Linked DNA regions of Cupriavidus necator. Each later gene encodes a partner of the first gene's protein in a complex. Links are inferred from orthologs where the notes say so. Each region holds a gene or a part of one and is shown on either strand. Other genes may lie near its edges.

Region 1 (10,152 bases):
GGCGAGCCTGTACGCCTATATGGGCGCCGGGCATTCGGTCAGCCTGCATTCGTCCAACCCGCGCCATGCGCTGCAGCTTGGACAAGAGCTGCCGGTGGCGCGCGTGATCGTGAACCAGGCGCACTGCTTCGCCACCGGCGGGAATTTCGACAACGGCCTGCCGTTCTCGTTGTCGATGGGCTGCGGCACCTGGGGCGGCAACAACTTCTCGGACAACCTCGGCTGGCGCCAATACCTGAATATCACCCGCATCGCCGTGCCCATCGCCGAGCACGTGCCCGATGAAGCGGACCTGCTGGGCGACTACTTCGCGAGGGTCGGCAAATGAACGCGCGCACGGAACCCGAAGTGTTCGACACGCTTGCCGCGCTGATTGCCGTGCGCGCCGCGCAGTGGCCCGACAAGCCCTACCTGTTGTCCCCGGACAGCGGCCATGCGCTCACTTTCGGCGCGCTGGCGACGGACGCCGGCACGCTCGGCCGCAGCTATGCGGCAGCCGGCCTGGGCAGCGGCCAGACGGTGTCGGTGTACCTGCCCAACGGCGAGCAGACCGCGCGGCTCCTGCTCGGCACCATGGCCTGCGGGCTGGTGGTCAATCCGATCAACCTGCTGTGCCAGCCGGCGCAGCTGCGCTACATCCTGGCGCACTCGGATACGCGGCTGGTCTTCACCTGGCCCGACGGAGAAGCCGCCATCCGCGAGGCCCTGCGCGAGGCCGGACTGGACGTGCCGGTGCTCGTCACCGCGCCCGATGCCAACAGCCTGCCGGCACTGCCTGCCACGCATGATGCTGCGTCGCCACTGCCCCCACCGCAGCCTGACGCGCCCGCGCTGCTCATGTACACGTCCGGCACCACCGGCACGCCCAAAGGCGTGCTGCTGACGCAGCGCAACCTGGTGGCCAACGGCACCAACGTCAGCCGCGAGCACTGCCTCGGGCCGGCCGACCGGGTGCTGGCGACGCTGCCGCTGTATCACATCAACGGCCTGGTCGTGACCGCGATCGCGCCGCTGGTGCACGGCGGCTCGGTGGTGATGCCGATGCGCTTTTCCGCCAGCGCGTTCTGGCAGGACAGCGCGCGCCACGGATGCACCTGGCTGAACGTGGTGCCGACCATCATCGCCTACCTGCTGAACGATCCGCACGGCCAGGCCCCGGCCGGCGTGCGCTTCTGCCGCTCGGCCTCGGCCGCGCTGCCGCCCGAGCATCACCGCGCCTTCGAGGCGCGCTTCGGCATCGGCGTGATCGAGACCATGGGCATGACCGAGACTGCCGCACCGGCGTTCAGCAATCCGCTCGACCCGGGCCAGCGGCGCATCGGCAGCATCGGCAGGCCATCTGGCACGCGCGCACGCGTGCTCGGGCGCGACGGCAAGCCGGCTCCTGACGGACAGGTCGGCGAGATCGTGCTGCAGGGCGAGAGCGTGATGGCGGGCTACTACAAGGCGCCGGACATCACGCGCGAGGCCTTTACGCACGATGGCTGGCTGCGCACGGGCGATCTCGGCTACCGCGACGCCGATGGCTATTTCTACATCAGCGGGCGCGCCAAGGAACTGATCATCAAGGGCGGCGAGAACATCGCCCCGCGCGAGATCGACGAGGCGCTGCTGCGCCATCCGGGCGTGCTCGAAGCCGCGGCGGTAGGCGTGCCGGACCCGGCCTACGGGCAGGAGATCGTTGCCTACGTGGTCATGCGCGAGGCCGCGCGCTGCGATGACGCGGCGCTGCGCGCGCATTGCCTGCGCGAGCTGGGCCGCTACAAGACGCCGAAGGAGTTCCGCTTTATCGCCGAGCTGCCGCGCGGCCCGTCCGGCAAGGTGCAGCGGCTGAAGCTGCTCAACCACGCCTGAACCTTCCCCCTTCCACAACCCTCGCCAAGGAGCCTGCCCGACCGGAATCCACCAGACCAGGAGACACGACTCAAGACTGCAGACAGATTGCTCAAGGACGGGGCAGCGCGGCCGGCGCCGCGCCCCCGGCGCGCCGCAAGCGCATGGCTACGGACCGTGTGCCGGCCGCCGCCCCGTCAACACCACGCGCGCGCCGCGCATAGGAGGTGGCTATGAAGCAACGTATCAAGACCCGGCACATGATCCTGGGCGTCATGTGCCTGATGTATTTCATCGCCTATATCGACCGCGTCAACATTTCGGTCGCCGCCCCCCTGATCCGCGAGGAAATGGGACTGACCACATCGCAGCTGGGGCTGGTGTTCTCGGCCTTTGCCTACCCCTATGCCGCCATGCAGATTCTCGGCGGCTGGATGGCTGACAAGTTCGGGCCCAAGAAGGTGCTGATTGTCCTCTCGCTGATCTGGGGCGTGGCCACCGTGCTGACCGGCTTCGCGGGCAGCGTGCTGATTCTGGTGGTGCTGCGCTTCGTGCTGGGCATCGGCGAAGGCGGTGCGTTCCCGACCGCGACGCGCGCCTTCACCTACTGGATGCCGGTGGCGGAGCGCGGCTTCGCGCAGGGCATCACCCACAGCTTCGCGCGGCTGGGCGGTGCGATCACGCCGCCGGTCGTGCTGGTCATCGTGGCCGCCGCCGGCTGGCGCGAAGCCTTTATCGTGCTGGGCGCGGTCAGCCTCGGCTGGACCTTGCTGTACGCCTTCTTTTTCAAGGATTCGCCCGACAAGCACAGCCGCGTGACCGCGCAGGAGCTGCAGGAGATCGGCTACCGGCACGGCGACAGCCGGCAGGCCGCCAAGGCGGCCACGCCGTGGCGGCGCCTGTTCCGGCGCATGTGGCTGGTGACCTTCGTCGACTTCTGCTACGGCTGGTCGCTGTGGGTCTACCTGACGTGGCTGCCCTCGTACCTGAAGGAGGCGCGCGGCTTCGACCTGAAGCAGCTGGCGCTGTTCACCGCGCTGCCGCTGATGGCCGGCGTGGTCGGCGATACGCTCGGCGGCGTGCTGTCGGACCGCATCTACAAGCGCACCGGCAACCTGCGCCTGGCGCGCGGCGCGGTCCTGTTCGTGGGGCTGGCCGGCTCGCTGATGTTCATCGCGCCGATGACCTTCACGGCCGATGCCGTCAACGCGGTGATCCTGCTGTCGCTGTCGTTCTTCTTCCTGGAGCTGACCAACGCGGTGCTGTGGAGCCTGCCGCTGGACATCGCCGGCAAGTACGCCGGCACCGCGGGCGGCATGATGAACACCGGCTTCGGCGTGGCCGGCATGGTGTCGCCGGTGGTGTTCGGCTACCTGATCGAGCGCACCGGCAGCTATGACCTGCCGTTCATGATCTCGGGGGCGCTGCTCGGGGTTGGCGCGCTGGCCTCGCTGTTCATCAATCCGCTGCTGACGGTGGACAGCCCCGACGAAAAGGCTGGCGAGGTCCGCCACGCCCTGCCCTGAGCCGCCCGGGTCGCGGCATGGCGCGCAGCGAAGCCGGACTCGTTCAGTCGATCGCGTCCAGCTTCGCCACCGACAGCGCCAGCCACTTGGCGCCGTTGCGCTTGAAGTTGATATTGGCGCGTGCGTCGGTGCCCTCGCCTTCCAGCGCGGTGATCACGCCTTCGCCAAACTTGTTGTGGAACACCGACTGCCCCACCCGGAAGCCGGTGCCGGCCTCGCGCTTGGCATCGGCATAGCCGTTGCCGTTGTCCATGCCGCCGGTGGGGCGCGTGCCGGTATAGGGCACGTCCTCGGGCTTGCGGAACCAGTCGCGGCCCCAGGCGCTGTCGCGCTCCTGGCGGCGCACGCCGCCGTAGCCCTGCGCCGGCGGCGTCAGCCACTTGAGCGAGGCCTCGGGCAGTTCCTCGAAGAAGCGCGAGCGCACGTGGTAGCGGGTCTGGCCGTGCAGCATGCGGCTTTGCGCGAACGACATGTAGAGCCGCTTGCGCGCACGCGTGATCGCCACGTACATCAGGCGGCGCTCTTCCTCCACGCCGTCCGGGTCCATCATGCTGTTCTCGTGCGGGAACAGGCCCTCTTCCATCCCGGTGATGAAGACCACGTCGAATTCCAGCCCCTTGGCCGCATGCACGGTCATCATCTGCACCGCGTCCTGGCCGGCCTGGGCCTGGTTGTCGCCGGCTTCCAGCGAGGCATGGGTCAGGAACGCGACCAGCGGCGTCATCACCACCGGCAGCGCTTCCGGATCCAGCACCTGCTGGGCCTGGTCGCCGTCGGCCAGTGCCGGGGCGGCGGGGCTGCGGTCAACCGGGATCACCGCGGCCAGCGCTTCCAGGCCGTAGCCTTCCTCGACCACGAAGGCCTGCGCGGCGGTCACCAGTTCCTGCAAGTTCTCGATGCGGTCCTGGCCTTCCTTCTCGCCCTGGTAGTGGGTGATCAGGCCGCTGTGGTTGATCACGTACTCGACGGTCTCGGCCAGCGTCATGCGGCGCGTGTCCTCGCGCGTCTTCTCGATCAGGCGTGTAAACGCCGCCAGCTTGCTGCCGGCCGCGCCGGGCACGTAGGCCACCGCCTCGGCCAGCGCGCAGTCATACTGGCGCGCCATGTCCTGCAGCACTTCCAGCGAGCGCGCGCCGATGCCGCGCGCCGGGAAGTTGACCACGCGGCCAAAGGCTGCATCGTTGCGCGGGTTCTCCAGCAGCTGCATATAGGCCAGCGCGTGCTTGATTTCGGCGCGCTCGAAGAAGCGCAGGCCGCCATAGACGCGGTACGCGATGCCGGCCGAGAACAGCGCATGCTCGATCACGCGCGACTGCGCGTTGCTGCGGTACAGGATGGCAATCTCGGCGCGGCTGGCGCCCTGCGCGATCTGGTCGCGGATCTCCTCGATGATCCAGGCGGCTTCCTGGCCGTCGGAGCCGCCCTGGAACACTCGCACCGGCTCGCCGTGGCCGGCGTCGGTGCGCAGGTTCTTGCCCAGGCGGCGCGCGTTGTGCGAGATCAGGTGGTTGGCCGAATCCAGGATATGCCCGTGCGAGCGGTAGTTCTGCTCCAGCTTGATCAGCCGGCGCACGCGGAACTCGTGCTCGAAGTCGCGCATATTGCCGACGTTGGCGCCGCGGAACGCATAGATGCTCTGGTCGTCGTCGCCCACGGCAAAGACCGCGGCCGGGTTCTGCGTGCCGTAGCCGGCCAGCAGCTTGAGCCACTGGTACTGCAGCACGTTGGTGTCCTGGAACTCGTCGACCAGCACGTGGCGGAAGCGGTGCTGGTAGTGCTGGCGGATGGCGTCGTTGTAGCGCAGCAGCTCGTAGCAGCGCAGCAGCAGCTCGGCGAAGTCGACCACGCCTTCGCGCTGGCACTGCAGGTCGTAGGCGGCGTAGAGGTCGACAAAGCGCTTGTTGAAGTCGTCGTTGGCCTCGACGTCGGCCGGGCGCAGGCCCTGCTCCTTGGCGTTGTTGATGAAGTACTGCAGGTTCTTGGCCGGGTACTTCTCATCGTCGACGTTGAGCGACTTGAGCAGCCGCTTGAGCGCCGAGAGCTGGTCCTGGCTGTCCAGGATGGCAAAGGTCTGGGGCAGCCCGGCGTCGCGGAAATGCGCGCGCAGCATGCGGTTGCACAGGCCGTGGAAGGTGCCGATCCACATGCCGCGGGTGTTGATCGGCAGCATCGACGACAGCCGCGTCTGCATTTCCTTGGCGGCCTTGTTGGTAAAGGTCACCGCCAGGATGCCCGCCGGCGAGACCCGGCCGTTCTGGATCAGCCAGGCGATGCGCGTGGTCAGCACGCGGGTCTTGCCGCTGCCCGCGCCCGCCAGGATCAGCGCCGGTTCGTCAGGCAGGGTGACGGCGGCTAGTTGTTCGGCGTTCAGGTTGGCAAGCAGGTCGGACATCGGATCAGCCTTGTGGATTGACGGCAATTATACCGGCGGGCCCTGTCCTGCAAGTCACATCCGGCGGGGCCGGATGGCCGGGAAATAGGCACCAGCCTGCCACCCCCGTATAATTTAACGTTTTACTGGCGCAATGCCGGCCGCCGACGGCCGCCGCCTCGCCAGGCGCAGGCCGAAGCACCCTGCGACGACCCCCGACGCCAATATCGACATCCCAGCATGACCGCCCAAGACCAGTCCCTCGCCAAAAGCTTCGAACCCACCGCCATCGAGGCGAAATGGGGCCCCGAGTGGGAGAAGCGCGGCATTGCCAAGCCGACCTTCGACCCTGCCCGCCCGGACTTTGCGATCCAGCTGCCGCCGCCCAATGTGACCGGCACGCTGCATATGGGCCACGCTTTCAACCAGACCATCATGGACGGCCTGGCGCGCCATGCGCGCATGAGCGGCGCCAATACGCTGTGGGTGCCGGGCACCGACCACGCCGGCATCGCCACCCAGATCGTGGTGGAGCGCCAGCTCGAGTCGCAGGGCGTGTCGCGCCATGACCTGGGCCGCGAGAAGTTCACCGAGAAGGTGTGGGCCTGGAAGGAAGAGTCGGGCTCGACCATCACCCGCCAGGTGCGGCGCATGGGCGCTTCGATCGACTGGAGCCGCGAGTACTTCACGATGTCGCCCGAGATGTCGAAGGCGGTCACCGAAGCTTTCGTGCGCCTGCACGAACAGGGCCTGATCTACCGCGGCAAGCGCCTGGTCAACTGGGACCCGGTGCTGGGCACCGCCGTGTCGGACCTGGAAGTCGACAGCATCGAGGAAGAAGGCTCGCTGTGGCATATCCACTATCCGCTGGTCGAGGCTGATGCCAAGGGCGGCCTGACCCACCTGACTGTGGCCACCACCCGCCCCGAAACCATGCTGGGCGACGTGGCCGTGATGGTCCACCCGGAAGACGAGCGCTATGCGCACCTGATCGGCAAGTTCGTGCAGCTGCCGCTGACCGAGCGCCAGATCCCGGTGATTGCCGACGAGTACGTCGACCGCGAGTTCGGCACCGGCGTGGTCAAGGTGACCCCCGGCCATGACTTCAACGACTATGCCGTGGGCCAGCGCCACAACCTGCCGCAGTTGTCGATCCTGACGCTGGACGCGAAGATCGTTGCCGACGCCCCCGCCGCCTACGCCGGCCTGGACCGCTTCGACGCGCGCCGCGCCATCGTCGAGGACCTGGACAAGCGCGGCCTGCTGGCCGAGGTCAAGAAGCACAAGCTGATGACCCCGCGCAGCGAGCGCACCGGCAGCGCGATCGAGCCGATGCTGACCGACCAGTGGTTCGTCGCCATGAGCAAGCCGGCGCCGGAAGGCACCTTCTACCCGGGCCGCTCGATCGCCGAGGTGGCGCTGGAAGCCGTGCAGAGCGGCGAGATCAAGCTGGTGCCGGAAAACTGGATCAGCACCTACAACCAGTGGCTGGGCAATATCCAGGACTGGTGCATCTCGCGCCAGCTGTGGTGGGGCCACCAGATCCCGGCGTGGTATGACGATGCCGGCAACTGCTTTGTCGGCCGCACCGAAGAAGAAGCGCTGGCAAAGGCAAAGGCCGCCGGCAGCACCGGCAGCCTGCGCCGCGAGGAAGACGTGCTCGACACCTGGTTCTCGTCGGCGCTGGTGCCCTTCTCCTCGCTGGGCTGGCCGGGAGAAACGCCCGAGATGCATCACTTCCTGCCGTCGTCGGTGCTGGTGACCGGCTACGACATCATCTTCTTCTGGGTGGCGCGCATGGTCATGATGACCAAGCACTTCATCGGCAAGGTGCCCTTCCATACCGTCTACGTGCACGGCCTGGTGCGCGATTCGGAAGGCAAGAAGATGAGCAAGTCCGAGGGCAACACGCTGGACCCGGTGGACCTGATCGACGGCATCGACCTCGACACGCTGCTGCAGAAGCGCACCACCGGCCTGCGCCGCCCCAAGGACGCGCCCAAGATCGAGAAGAAGACGAAAAAGGAATTCCCCGAGGGCATTCCCGCATTCGGCGCCGACGCACTGCGCTTCACCTTCGCGTCGCTGGCCACGCTGGGCCGCAACGTCAACTTCGATACCGGCCGCTGCGAGGGCTACCGCAACTTCTGCAACAAGCTGTGGAACGCGACCCGCTTCGTGCTGATGAACACCGAAGGCCATGACTGCGGCATGGGCCCGTGCAACAACGACTGCGGCCCAGACGGCTACCTGGATTTCTCGCAGGCCGACCGCTGGATCGTGTCGCTGCTGCAGCGCGTGGAAGCCGAGGTCGAGAAGGGCTTTGCCGAATACCGCTTCGACAATATCGCCAACGCCATCTACAAGTTCGTCTGGGACGAATACTGCGACTGGTACCTGGAACTGGCCAAGGTGCAGATCCAGAACGGCACCGAGGCCCAGCAGCGCGCCACGCGGCGCACGCTGCTGCGCGTGCTCGAGACCGTGCTGCGCCTGGCGCATCCGATCATCCCCTTCATCACCGAAGAGCTGTGGCAGAAGGTGGCCCCGCTGGCCGGCCGCGCCAAGGGTGACGGCTCCGAGACCATCGCGCTGCAGCCCTACCCGCTGCCTGCGGTCGCCAAGATCGACGAGCAAGCCGAGCAATGGGTTGCGCGCCTGAAGGAAGTGATCGATGCCTGCCGCAACCTGCGCGGCGAGATGAACATCTCGCCGGCCCAGCGCATCCCGCTCTATGCTGAGGGTGACAGCACCTTCCTGAAGGCGGCGAGCGCACATATCCAGGCACTGGCGAAACTTTCCGAGGTACGCGTCTTCGAAGATGAAGCTGCCCTGCAGGCTGAAGGCGCCGGCGCGCCGGTCGCCATTGCCGGGGGCAACCACCTGCTGCTGAAGATCGAGATCGATGTCGGCGCCGAGCGCGCGCGCCTGTCGAAGGAAGTCGAGCGCATCGGTGGCGAAATCGGCAAGTGCCGCGCCAAGCTCTCCAACGAGAGCTTTGTCGCCAAGGCACCGCCTGCCGTGGTGGCGCAAGAGACGCAGCGCCTGGCCGATTTCGAGCAGACGCTGGCCAAGCTGCAGGGCCAGCTGCAGCGGCTGCCGGCCTGACGGCACGGCGGCCGCATTCACGCCCCTGCCTGCCGGGGGTTCTGTCCGGCTTCGTCGGACAGAACCGGACAGACGACGCCCGCAATGGCTGGCAGGGTTATGGACTGGAATCTGAGAGGTACACCTGATATGGAAAATCGCGTCACCAAGGCTGTGTTCCCGGTTGCGGGCCTGGGCACTCGCTTCCTGCCGGCCACCAAGGCCAGCCCCAAGGAAATGCTTCCGGTGGTGGACAAGCCGCTGATCCAGTACGCCGTGGAAGAAGCCATGGCCGCCGGCATTACCGAGATGATCTTTGTCACCGGCCGCTCCAAGCGCGCCATCGAGGACCATTTCGACAAGGCCTTCGAGCTGGAAGTGGAGCTTGAGGCCAAGAACAAGCAGGCGCTGCTGGACGTGGTGCGCTCGATCAAGCCCGCCAACGTGGAATGCTTCTACGTGCGCCAGCCCGAAGCGCTGGGCCTGGGGCATGCGGTGCTGTGCGCGGCCAAGCTGGTCGGCGACACGCCGTTCGCAGTGATGCTGGCCGATGACCTGATCGACGGCAACCCGCCGGTGATGAAGCAGATGGTGGATACCTTCAACCACTACAACTGCTCGGTGCTGGGGGTCGAGGAGATCACGCCGGAGCAAAGCCGCTCCTACGGCGTGATCGACGGCCGCGAATGGGATGCGGACGTGATCAAGGTCTCCGGCATCATCGAGAAGCCGGCGCCGGAAGACGCGCCGTCCAACCTGGGCGTGGTCGGCCGCTACATCCTGACCCCGCGCATCTTCGAACACCTGCGTGACCTGAAGCCGGGCGCCGGCGGCGAGCTGCAGCTGACCGACGCGATCCAGTCGCTGCTGGGCCAGGAGCAGGTGCTGGCCTACCGCTACCAGGGCCGCCGCTATGACTGCGGCAGCAAGCTGGGCTACCTGAAGGCAACCGTTGAATTTGCCTTGAAGCACCCGGAAGTCGGGACTGAATTCAGCGCCTACCTGGAATCGCGCGAGCACCTGACCGGCATCGGCAGCTGATCGCGCCCTGCCCTGCGGACAGGAAAGGAAGTTCCTGGACGTCTGCAGCCGTGAGAGGCCGCAACCATTCCGGCAAATGCCGGGAGGGTTGCGGCCTCTCCTTATTTGCGCTCAGGCGATGTAGGACACCGTCGGCAGCGCGAACGTTTCGCGCACCAGCCCGGCCCGCTGCGTGACCTTCGCGCACGACAGCTCCAGGTGTTCCCGCAACAGCTCAGCGGCCTTGCGCGGCGCGCCTGCGGCGGCGGCCTGCAGCACGGCCATGTGCTCGGAGAGGAAGGGATCTTCCTGCGG
Region 2 (8,160 bases), 2.3 Mb from region 1 along the record:
CGCGTCTTCGGCCAGGATCGAGCAGTGGATCTTCACCGGCGGCAGCGCCAGTTCTTCGGCGATCTGGGTGTTCTTGATCTCCAGCGCCTGGTCCACGGTCTTGCCCTTGACCCACTCGGTCACGAGCGAGGACGAGGCAATGGCCGAGCCGCAGCCGTAGGTCTTGAACTTGGCGTCTTCGATCACGCCCGCCTCGTTGACCTTGATCTGCAGCTTCATCACGTCGCCGCAGGCCGGCGCACCGACCATGCCGGTGCCGACCGCATCGTCGTTCTTGTCGAACGAACCGACGTTGCGGGGGTTTTCATAGTGATCGAGAACCTTGGTGCTGTATGACATTTTGCTTACCTCTTGCGTATCTTTGCGGGGGTATTGCGTTTTGTTCTGATGATCTGTGCGGGCGCGTCAGTGCGCGGCCCACTGGATCGAATTCAAATCGACGCCGTCCTTGAACATTTCCCACAGCGGCGACAGGTCGCGCAGCTTGCCGATCTTGCTCTTGAGCAGTTCGATGGTGTAGTCGATCTCCTGCTCGGTGGTGAAGCGGCCCACCGTGAAGCGGATCGAGCTGTGCGCCAGTTCGTCGTTGCGGCCCAGGGCGCGCAGCACATACGACGGCTCCAGCGAGGCCGAGGTGCAGGCCGAACCCGACGACACCGCCACGTCCTTGATCGCCATGATCAGCGACTCGCCTTCGACGAAGTTGAAGCTGACATTCAGGTTGTGCGGCACGCGCTGTTCCAGGTCGCCGTTCAGGTAGACCTCTTCCATGTCCGACAGGCCGTTCCACAGGCGGTCGCGCAGCATGCGGATGCGTTCGTTCTCGGTCGCCATCTCTTCGCGGGCGATGCGGAAGGCTTCGCCCATGCCGACGATCTGGTGCGTGGCCAGCGTGCCCGAGCGCATGCCGCGCTCATGGCCGCCGCCGTGCATCTGCGCCTCGATGCGCACGCGCGGCTTGCGGCGCACGTACAGCGCGCCGATGCCCTTGGGGCCGTAGGTCTTGTGGGCCGAGAACGACATCAGGTCGCACTTCAGCTTGCCCAGGTCGATCGCCACCTTGCCGGTTGCCTGCGCGGCGTCGCAATGGAAGATGATGCCCTTCTCGCGGCAGATCTCGCCGATCTGCGCGACGTCCTGGATCACGCCGATCTCGTTGTTGACCAGCATCACCGACACCAGGATGGTGTCCGGGCGCAGCGCCTGCTTGAACACTTCCATGTCAAGCAGGCCGTTTTCCTTCACGTCCAGGTAGGTCACTTCAAAGCCCTGGCGCTCCAGCTCGCGCGTGGTGTCGAGCACGGCCTTGTGCTCGGTCTTCAGGGTGATGATGTGCTTGCCCTTGCCCGAATAGAAGTTCGCGGCGCCCTTGATCGCCAGGTTGTTCGATTCGGTCGCACCCGAGGTCCACACGATCTCGCGCGGGTCGGCGCCGACCAGTGCGGCCACCTGCTCACGTGCTTCTTCCACCGCGCGCTCCGCTTCCCAGCCGTACGCGTGGCTGCGCGAGGCGGGGTTGCCGAACTGCTCGCGCAGGTACGGAATCATCTTGTCCGCCACGCGCGGGTCCACCGGCGTGGTGGCCGAGTAATCCATGTAGATGGGGAAATGTGGGGTGCTCATCGTTATGACTGCCTTGTTAGGGACCGCTGATCGCTGTTTTGCTGTCGTTGCCTGGGCGCGCTCAGGACTGCGCCAGGCTGAAAACTGAATTCACCATTCTGGCCCGGACCGGCTTTTCCTGCTTGTCGGCCTTGCCGCGCGCAGCGGCCGCGACCGGCTGCGCGGCGTCCTCGCGCATGTCGTGCAGCACGGCCGGCTGGCGCTCGCGCTGCTGGTCCACCAGGTTCTTGAGGGAAACGGAGTCGAGGTACTCGACCATCTTCTGGTTCAGCGTGGCCCACAGTTCATGGGTCATGCAGCGCCCGGAGCCGTCATCTCCGTTACAATTGCCCTTGCCGCCGCACTGGGTGGCATCCAGGGGCTCGTCCACGGCGATGATGATGTCCGCCACGGTGACGTCTTCGGCCTTGCGCGCCAGACTGTAGCCGCCGCCCGGGCCGCGCACGCTTTCGACGATCTCGTGCCGGCGCAGCTTGCCAAACAACTGCTCCAGGTAGGACAGCGAGATCTTTTGCCGCTGGCTGATGCCGGCGAGCGTGACCGGTCCCTGGTCCTGGCGCATGGCCAGGTCGATCATCGCAGTGACCGCGAAGCGGCCTTTGGTGGTCAGTCTCATGGTGCAGGGCTCTGGGGGTGAAGCTAATACTTGATCGTTTCCGTCAAGTATAAAGGTACCCGACTAATTCAGTCAACTACCCCTGCCGCAGCGCACCACGCCCCGATCACGCTTCGCGCCCGCCCGCGGCCGTCTCCGGGCCTGCCGCGCGCGGCGGAATCACCAGCGACAACGGGTGCTTCAGGATGCGCCGCCGCACGGCCGCGCTCAGTTCGGCGCGGTCCACGCGCCGCAGGTTGCGTGACCGCAGCGCCATATTGAACGCCAGCGCGAAGCTCACCGCCACGTTCAGCATCCCCATCAGCGCAATGCCCGCCACCGCCAGCCACAGCGACGGCATGCGCAGTGCATCCAGCCCCAGCACGCCGATGGCGGCGCCGACCGAGCCCGTCGACAGCGTCACATGGCGCACTTCCATATGGGGCCCGAAGAAGCTCAGGATTTCCGGCCCCAGCCCCAGCAGCAGGCCCAGCGACACGTTGGCGGCTATGCCCGACAGGTTGCGCTTCCAGAAATCCGCCAGACGGGTGGCGCCGCGCGCACCCAGCACGTACTGGAGGCGCCGGTTGTAGGCCATCACGTCGTGCACGCGATGCAGCGCGAACCAGTTGTCGGCCCAGCCGGCAATCAGGCTGGACAGCCACAGCAGCACGCCGGTGAAGGCGGCATAGAGCGGCGTCGGGCCCAGGATCGAGAACGACTCGATGGTGGCAATCGCCTTGGCCGGCGTGATCAGGTTGGCGCCGAGCAGTTTGTGCGCCAGCCACTGGATCCCCAGCGCCACCGGGAACACCACCGCCAGGTTGCCGACGATCGCCGCCGCGTTGGAGCGGATCATGGCAATGGTGTCGTCGACGAATATCTCGCGCCCTTCCGGCCGCCCTGCCCCGTCCAGCCGGTGCGCCAGCGCCGGCCCGGTCATGGCCGGCTGCTTGGTCGCCAGCGTGAAGTGCGCAAAGTGGATGGCCAGGAAGCTGCCGGCGTAGTTGAGCGAGGCCAGCAACCCTTCACTGAACTTGTCCAGGTGCAGGCCGTAGATCAGGAACTTCAGGTACACGGTGGCGACCGAGACCAGGCCGCCGCCGGCCGCGGCGCGCACCAGCTCGGCGTATTCCTTGCGGTCGCGCGTGATGTAGTGCTCGCCGGTCTCGGCCGAGCGCTCCACCACCTTGCGCGCCAGCTGCGCGAACGAGGTGCCGGCCAGGTGCGAGATGCTGCGCCGGGCCTGGGTCGATCGGATCAGCTCCGCCACCAGGTGCGCATGCATGCCGGGCCGGCGGGGCTCGACCCAGGCCGCCAGCAGCAGCTCGATGCGGCTGAGCTGCACCTTCATGCGCTCGATCTGGAACACCACCTCGACCGACACGCCGTTTTCCTCCAGGTCCTCATACACCTGGCGGATCGCGGCATGGCAGCCGTCCAGCAGCGCGCGGAAGTAGTTCAGGCGGTGGCCAAAGCTGTTGTCGTCATGGCGCAGGCCCTCTTCACGCAAGGCCTGGATGGCCTCGTCCAGGCGGAAGAACGGTGTCTCTTCCACCCGCCCGGCCAGGCGCGAACGGATCGCCTGACTCAGGCCGGTGGCGCGCACCTGGCTGACCAGCACCGCGATGCTGGTGGCCAGCGTCTGGCCCAGCGCATCGCGATAGTGCGCCATGCCCGCCGCTTCGCCCCCGGCGCTGCCGGCCTGCAGCACGCGCGCCAGCCGCGCCAGCAGCCCATCGTCGATGGCCTCGACCCACTCCGCGTCCTCATCCCCGACGAACACCAGCGCAAACAGCCCCGCCATGTCGCTGCGGTTGGGCGGCGGCGGCAGGAAGCGGTTCTGCAGCCGGCCCACCATCTCGCTGACGAAGCCCGGGTGCAGGGCCACGCCGGTATCGCAGAACAGTCCGGTGGGGTCGTTCTCGCGCACCAGGCTGCGCACCGTCAGGGCGAAACGCCCGGCCCAGTCGGGATGCCGCTCCAGCACCTGCAGCAGGTAGCGCAGCCGCACATGCTCGGGGTGGCGGCGGTCCGTGCCAGGTTCCTGGCTGTCAGTATCGGCGCCCAGCCCGCCATCGCGGCGGATCCAGAAGCCCAACTCGATCAGCCAGCCGTTGCGCTCGGCCAGCGGCGCCTCAGGATCGGCAGCGGCCAGGATGGCGTCGAGCTGCAGGCTTGCATTGCGCGATTCGCGCCATTTGCGGAACAGTTTGCGAAGCATGGATTCTCGTGGGATCGGTCCGCCGGGCGCGGCGCCGGAGGCGTCGCGGCGCGGGCCGCAGAAAGGACGATGGAGCGGGCGCCGGGATCAGCCGGCGTTGCCTTGCAGGCGCTGGCGCAACTCGGCCACCAGGCCGTCGCAGGCATCTTCGATGTAGTCGAGCACGCGCTCGAAGCCATCGCCTTCGCCGTAGTAGGGGTCCGGCACCTCGTCGGCGTCGTGGCGGGTGGCGAAGCTCATCAGCAGGCGCAGCTTGGCGCCGGCATCGGGGCGCAGCCGCGCCAGGCCGGCCAGGTTCTCGCGGTCCATCGCCAGGATCAGGTCGAAGCGGTCGAAGTCAGGCAGGCCGACCTTGCGCGCGCGCAGCGCGGACAGGTCATAGCCGCGCTGCAGCGCGTGGCGCTGGGTGCGGGGATCGGGCGCGCGGCCCAGGTGGTATTCATGCGTGCCCGCCGAATCCAGTTCCACCAGTGCGTCCAGCCCCGCCGCAGCCAGCTTGGCGCGCAGCACGCCCTCCGCCGTCGGGGAACGGCAGATGTTTCCCATGCAACACATCAGGATGGCGTATGTCTTCATCGGATCACGGCTTGGCGGGAGTGGAACGGCGGGCGCACCGGCACACGGCAAGGCCGCCGGCCGGACAGCCGCAATTCTACCCGCAGCCCTTCAGGCCAGCTGCTTGGCCAGCCGCTCGCCGTGCGCAAACCCGGCCACTTCCGCGGCCTCGCGCGATTTGTAGTGCTCGGTGATGCGCGAGGTCTCGGTCAGCGTGCCGGCGGCGCGGATATTGGTGCCGGGGCGGCAGACGCGCACGGTGTAGGACCATTCGCTCTGTGAGCGCTGTTTGACCTGGACCTGCACCTCGTGGGTTTCATAGACCTTCTTCTTCCATTCACCGATATCGCTCATTGTGGTTCTCCACGGAAAATGGGTGATGCCTGGCTAGTTGACCTCGCCGGCGTCGATCGCGCGCATGGCGCCGGCCTCCGCCAGGGCGATGGCCCCTTCGGGCGTGGGCGCGTCGCCCGCAATCGCCTCGTAGCTGGGGCCGGATGGCTCGCCGAAGGCATCGGCGATGCGCATCTGCGCCGCAAACCCGCCGGCGGCATTGGGGACCGCGCTGACCACGACCGCGTAGCCGCCGTATTCAAACTGGCGTTCCATCTTGCCTCCTTTGCGGCAGCCTTCGCGCTTTCACCCTTCATGACCGGCGCCGCCGCGAATTTCACTATAGGCGAAGCGCGCGTGGCGGTGCGGCGTATCAGGCAGGCGGCAGCGCGCCCTCTCCACTGGCGCCGAACACCTGCGCCTTGAGCTTGGCCAGCTGGTCGCGCACCTGCGCCGCCTGCTCGAACTCCAGGTTGCGGGCGTGATCGAGCATGAGCTTCTCCAAACGCCTGATTTCCTTGGAGACCTGCTTCTCGCTCATGTCCTCGTAGCGGGCCTGCTCCTGCGCCGCCAGCAGCTCGGCCCTGGCATCGTTGACGCTATAGACGCCGTCGATAATGTCCTTGATGCGCTTGACCACGCCGCGCGGCGTGATGCCGTTGGCCTCGTTGAAGGCGATCTGCTTGGCACGGCGGCGCTCGGTCTCTCCAATCGCCTTCTTCATCGACTCGGTCATGCGGTCCGCGTACAGGATCGCGGTACCGTTGACGTTGCGCGCGGCGCGCCCGATGGTCTGGATCAGCGAGCGCTCGGCGCGCAGGAAGCCTTCCTTGTCCGCATCGAGGATCGCCACCAGCGACACCTCGGGAATATCCAGGCCTTCGCGCAGCAGGTTGATGCCCACCAGCACGTCGAAGGTGCCCAGGCGCAGGTCGCGGATGATCTCCACGCGCTCGACCGTGTCGATGTCCGAGTGCAGGTAGCGCACCTTGACGCCGTTCTCGGACAGGAACTCGGTCAGCTGCTCGGCCATGCGCTTGGTCAGCGTGGTCACCAGCACGCGTTCGCCAACCTCCACGCGGGCGTGGATTTCCGATAGCAGGTCATCCACCTGCGTGGTCGCCGGGCGCACCATGATGATGGGATCGACCAGCCCGGTCGGACGCACCACCTGCTCCACCACCTGCCCGGCATTGTCCTGCTCGAACTGCGCCGGCGTGGCCGAAACAAACATCACCTGGCGCATCTTGCGCTCGAATTCGTCGAACTTCAGCGGCCGGTTGTCCAGCGCCGAGGGCAGCCGGAAGCCGTACTCCACCAGCGTGGTCTTGCGCGCGCGGTCGCCGTTGTACATGCCGTTGAGCTGGCCGATCAGCACGTGCGACTCGTCCAGGAACATCAGCGCGTCGGGCGGCAGGTAGTCGACCAGCGTCGGCGGCGGCTCGCCCGGCTTCGCGCCGGACAGGTGCCGCGAATAGTTCTCGATGCCCTTGCAGAAGCCCAGCTCGGACAGCATTTCCAGGTCGAAGCGGGTGCGCTGCTCAAGCCGCTGCGCCTCCACCAGCCGGTTTTCCTTGTGGAAGAACTCCAGCCGCTCGCGCAGCTCCGACTTGATCGCCTCGATCGCGCGCAGCACGGTCTCGCGCGGGGTCACATAGTGGCTCGACGGATAGACCGTGAAGCGCGGGATCTTCTGGCGCACGCGGCCAGTCAGCGGGTCGAAGAACTGCAGCGACTCGACTTCGTCGTCGAACATCTCCAGCCGCACCGCCATCTCGGCATGCTCGGCCGGGAAGATGTCGATGGTGTCGCCGCGCACGCGGAAGGTGCCGCGCTGGAAATCGGTCTCGTTGCGGGTGTACTGCATCGCGATCAGGCGCGCGATCACATCGCGCTGGCTGATCTTGTCGCCGGCCCGCAAGGTGAGAATCATCTGGTGGTATTCGGTCGGGTTGCCGATACCGTAGATCGCAGAGACGGTCGCCACGATGATCGTGTCGCGGCGCTCCAGCAGGCTCTTGGTCGCCGACAGCCGCATCTGCTCGATATGCTCGTTGATCGACGAGTCCTTCTCGATAAACAGGTCGCGCTGCGGGACGTAGGCCTCGGGCTGGTAGTAATCGTAGTAGCTGACGAAGTACTCGACCGCGTTGCGCGGGAAGAACTCGCGAAACTCGGCGTAGAGCTGGGCCGCCAGCGTCTTGTTGGGCGCGAACACGATCGCCGGCCGTCCCATCCGGGCGATCACATTGGCCATGGTGAAGGTCTTGCCCGAACCCGTCACCCCCAGCAGCGTCTGGAACGACAGGCCGTCCTCGACCCCCTCCACCAGTTGCCGGATGGCCTCCGGCTGGTCGCCGGCGGGCGGGAACGGCTGGTAGAGCTGGAACGGGGAGCCGGGGAATGTGACGAATTTGTCTTCGTCCAGGGCCGGCGCGGCTTCTGCAAGGTTCGACATAGGGGGCGAATTTACGGGCGGGATTAGGGAAATACCTCAGGAATACGGGGCGAATACGCTAGAATCTTGGGGTTGCCAGCCCCCGCTTCAAGCCGGAAGCGTCACGGGGGCCTGTCAGCCCCCAGCGCAGTCCGAAGCATTCTACGCCTTCCCGTTTTCTTACATAGCCGACCACGAGATTCCAAATGAGTTTGTTTTCTGCCGTCGAGATGGCCCCGCGCGACCCGATCCTGGGCCTAAACGAAGCCTTCAATGCCGATACCCGCCCGACCAAGGTCAACCTGGGCGTTGGCGTGTACTTCACCGACGAAGGGAAAATCCCCCTGCTGCGCGCCGTCCAGGAGGCAGAAAAGGCACGTCTGACCACCGCCA

The links.
Region 2: the proteins of I6H87_RS12095 (region 1) and uvrB are in contact, whole or in part, in a crystal structure (PDB 7EGT), measured with the Thermus thermophilus proteins. The link is inferred for Cupriavidus necator from one-to-one orthologs. Residues at the interface, in WP_096412145.1 of Thermus thermophilus: His654, Arg656, Phe657, Gln666, Asp668, Glu669, Lys680, Arg681, Leu682, Ser683, Lys685, Tyr686, Ala687; in WP_096411307.1 of Thermus thermophilus: Glu23, Leu25, Arg26, Asp27, Gly28, Glu29, Arg30, Phe31, Arg55, Glu326, Asp327, Phe328, Glu379, Ser382, Gln383, His398, Gly400, Arg401.

The regions. Positions count from the first base shown.
Region 1 is NZ_CP066018.1:2,585,636-2,595,787, reverse strand. What follows is about bases 3,078-6,125. They hold I6H87_RS12095 (UvrD-helicase domain-containing protein), read right to left. Parts: upstream 5,752-6,125; coding sequence 3,403-5,751; downstream 3,078-3,402. Other genes in these bases: I6H87_RS12090 (valine--tRNA ligase), read left to right, coding at 5,971-6,125; I6H87_RS12100 (MFS transporter), read left to right, coding at 3,078-3,359. In the rest of the region: sauS (acylating sulfoacetaldehyde dehydrogenase), read left to right, coding at 1-328; I6H87_RS12105 (acyl--CoA ligase), read left to right, coding at 325-1,854; more of I6H87_RS12100, read left to right, coding at 2,067-3,077; more of I6H87_RS12090, read left to right, coding at 6,126-8,838; UTP--glucose-1-phosphate uridylyltransferase GalU, read left to right, coding at 8,968-9,858; I6H87_RS12080 (GntR family transcriptional regulator), read right to left, coding at 9,970-10,152. UniProt on the Escherichia coli protein: A helicase with DNA-dependent ATPase activity. Unwinds DNA duplexes with 3'-5' polarity. Translocates on single-stranded DNA with 3'-5' polarity. Initiates unwinding more efficiently from a nicked substrate than double-stranded DNA.
Region 2 is NZ_CP066018.1:253,588-261,747, forward strand. The notes cover bases 5,247-8,160. They hold uvrB (excinuclease ABC subunit UvrB), read right to left. Parts: upstream 7,789-8,160; coding sequence 5,704-7,788; downstream 5,247-5,703. Other genes in these bases: I6H87_RS01240 (hypothetical protein), read right to left, coding at 5,247-5,351; I6H87_RS01245 (hypothetical protein), read right to left, coding at 5,385-5,606; I6H87_RS01255 (amino acid aminotransferase), read left to right, coding at 7,974-8,160. Outside these bases: Fe-S cluster assembly scaffold IscU, read right to left, coding at 1-339; I6H87_RS01220 (IscS subfamily cysteine desulfurase), read right to left, coding at 406-1,629; Fe-S cluster assembly transcriptional regulator IscR, read right to left, coding at 1,685-2,239; I6H87_RS01230 (site-specific recombinase), read right to left, coding at 2,346-4,442; I6H87_RS01235 (low molecular weight protein-tyrosine-phosphatase), read right to left, coding at 4,530-5,018; more of I6H87_RS01240, read right to left, coding at 5,109-5,246. UniProt on the Escherichia coli protein: The UvrABC repair system catalyzes the recognition and processing of DNA lesions. A damage recognition complex composed of 2 UvrA and 2 UvrB subunits scans DNA for abnormalities.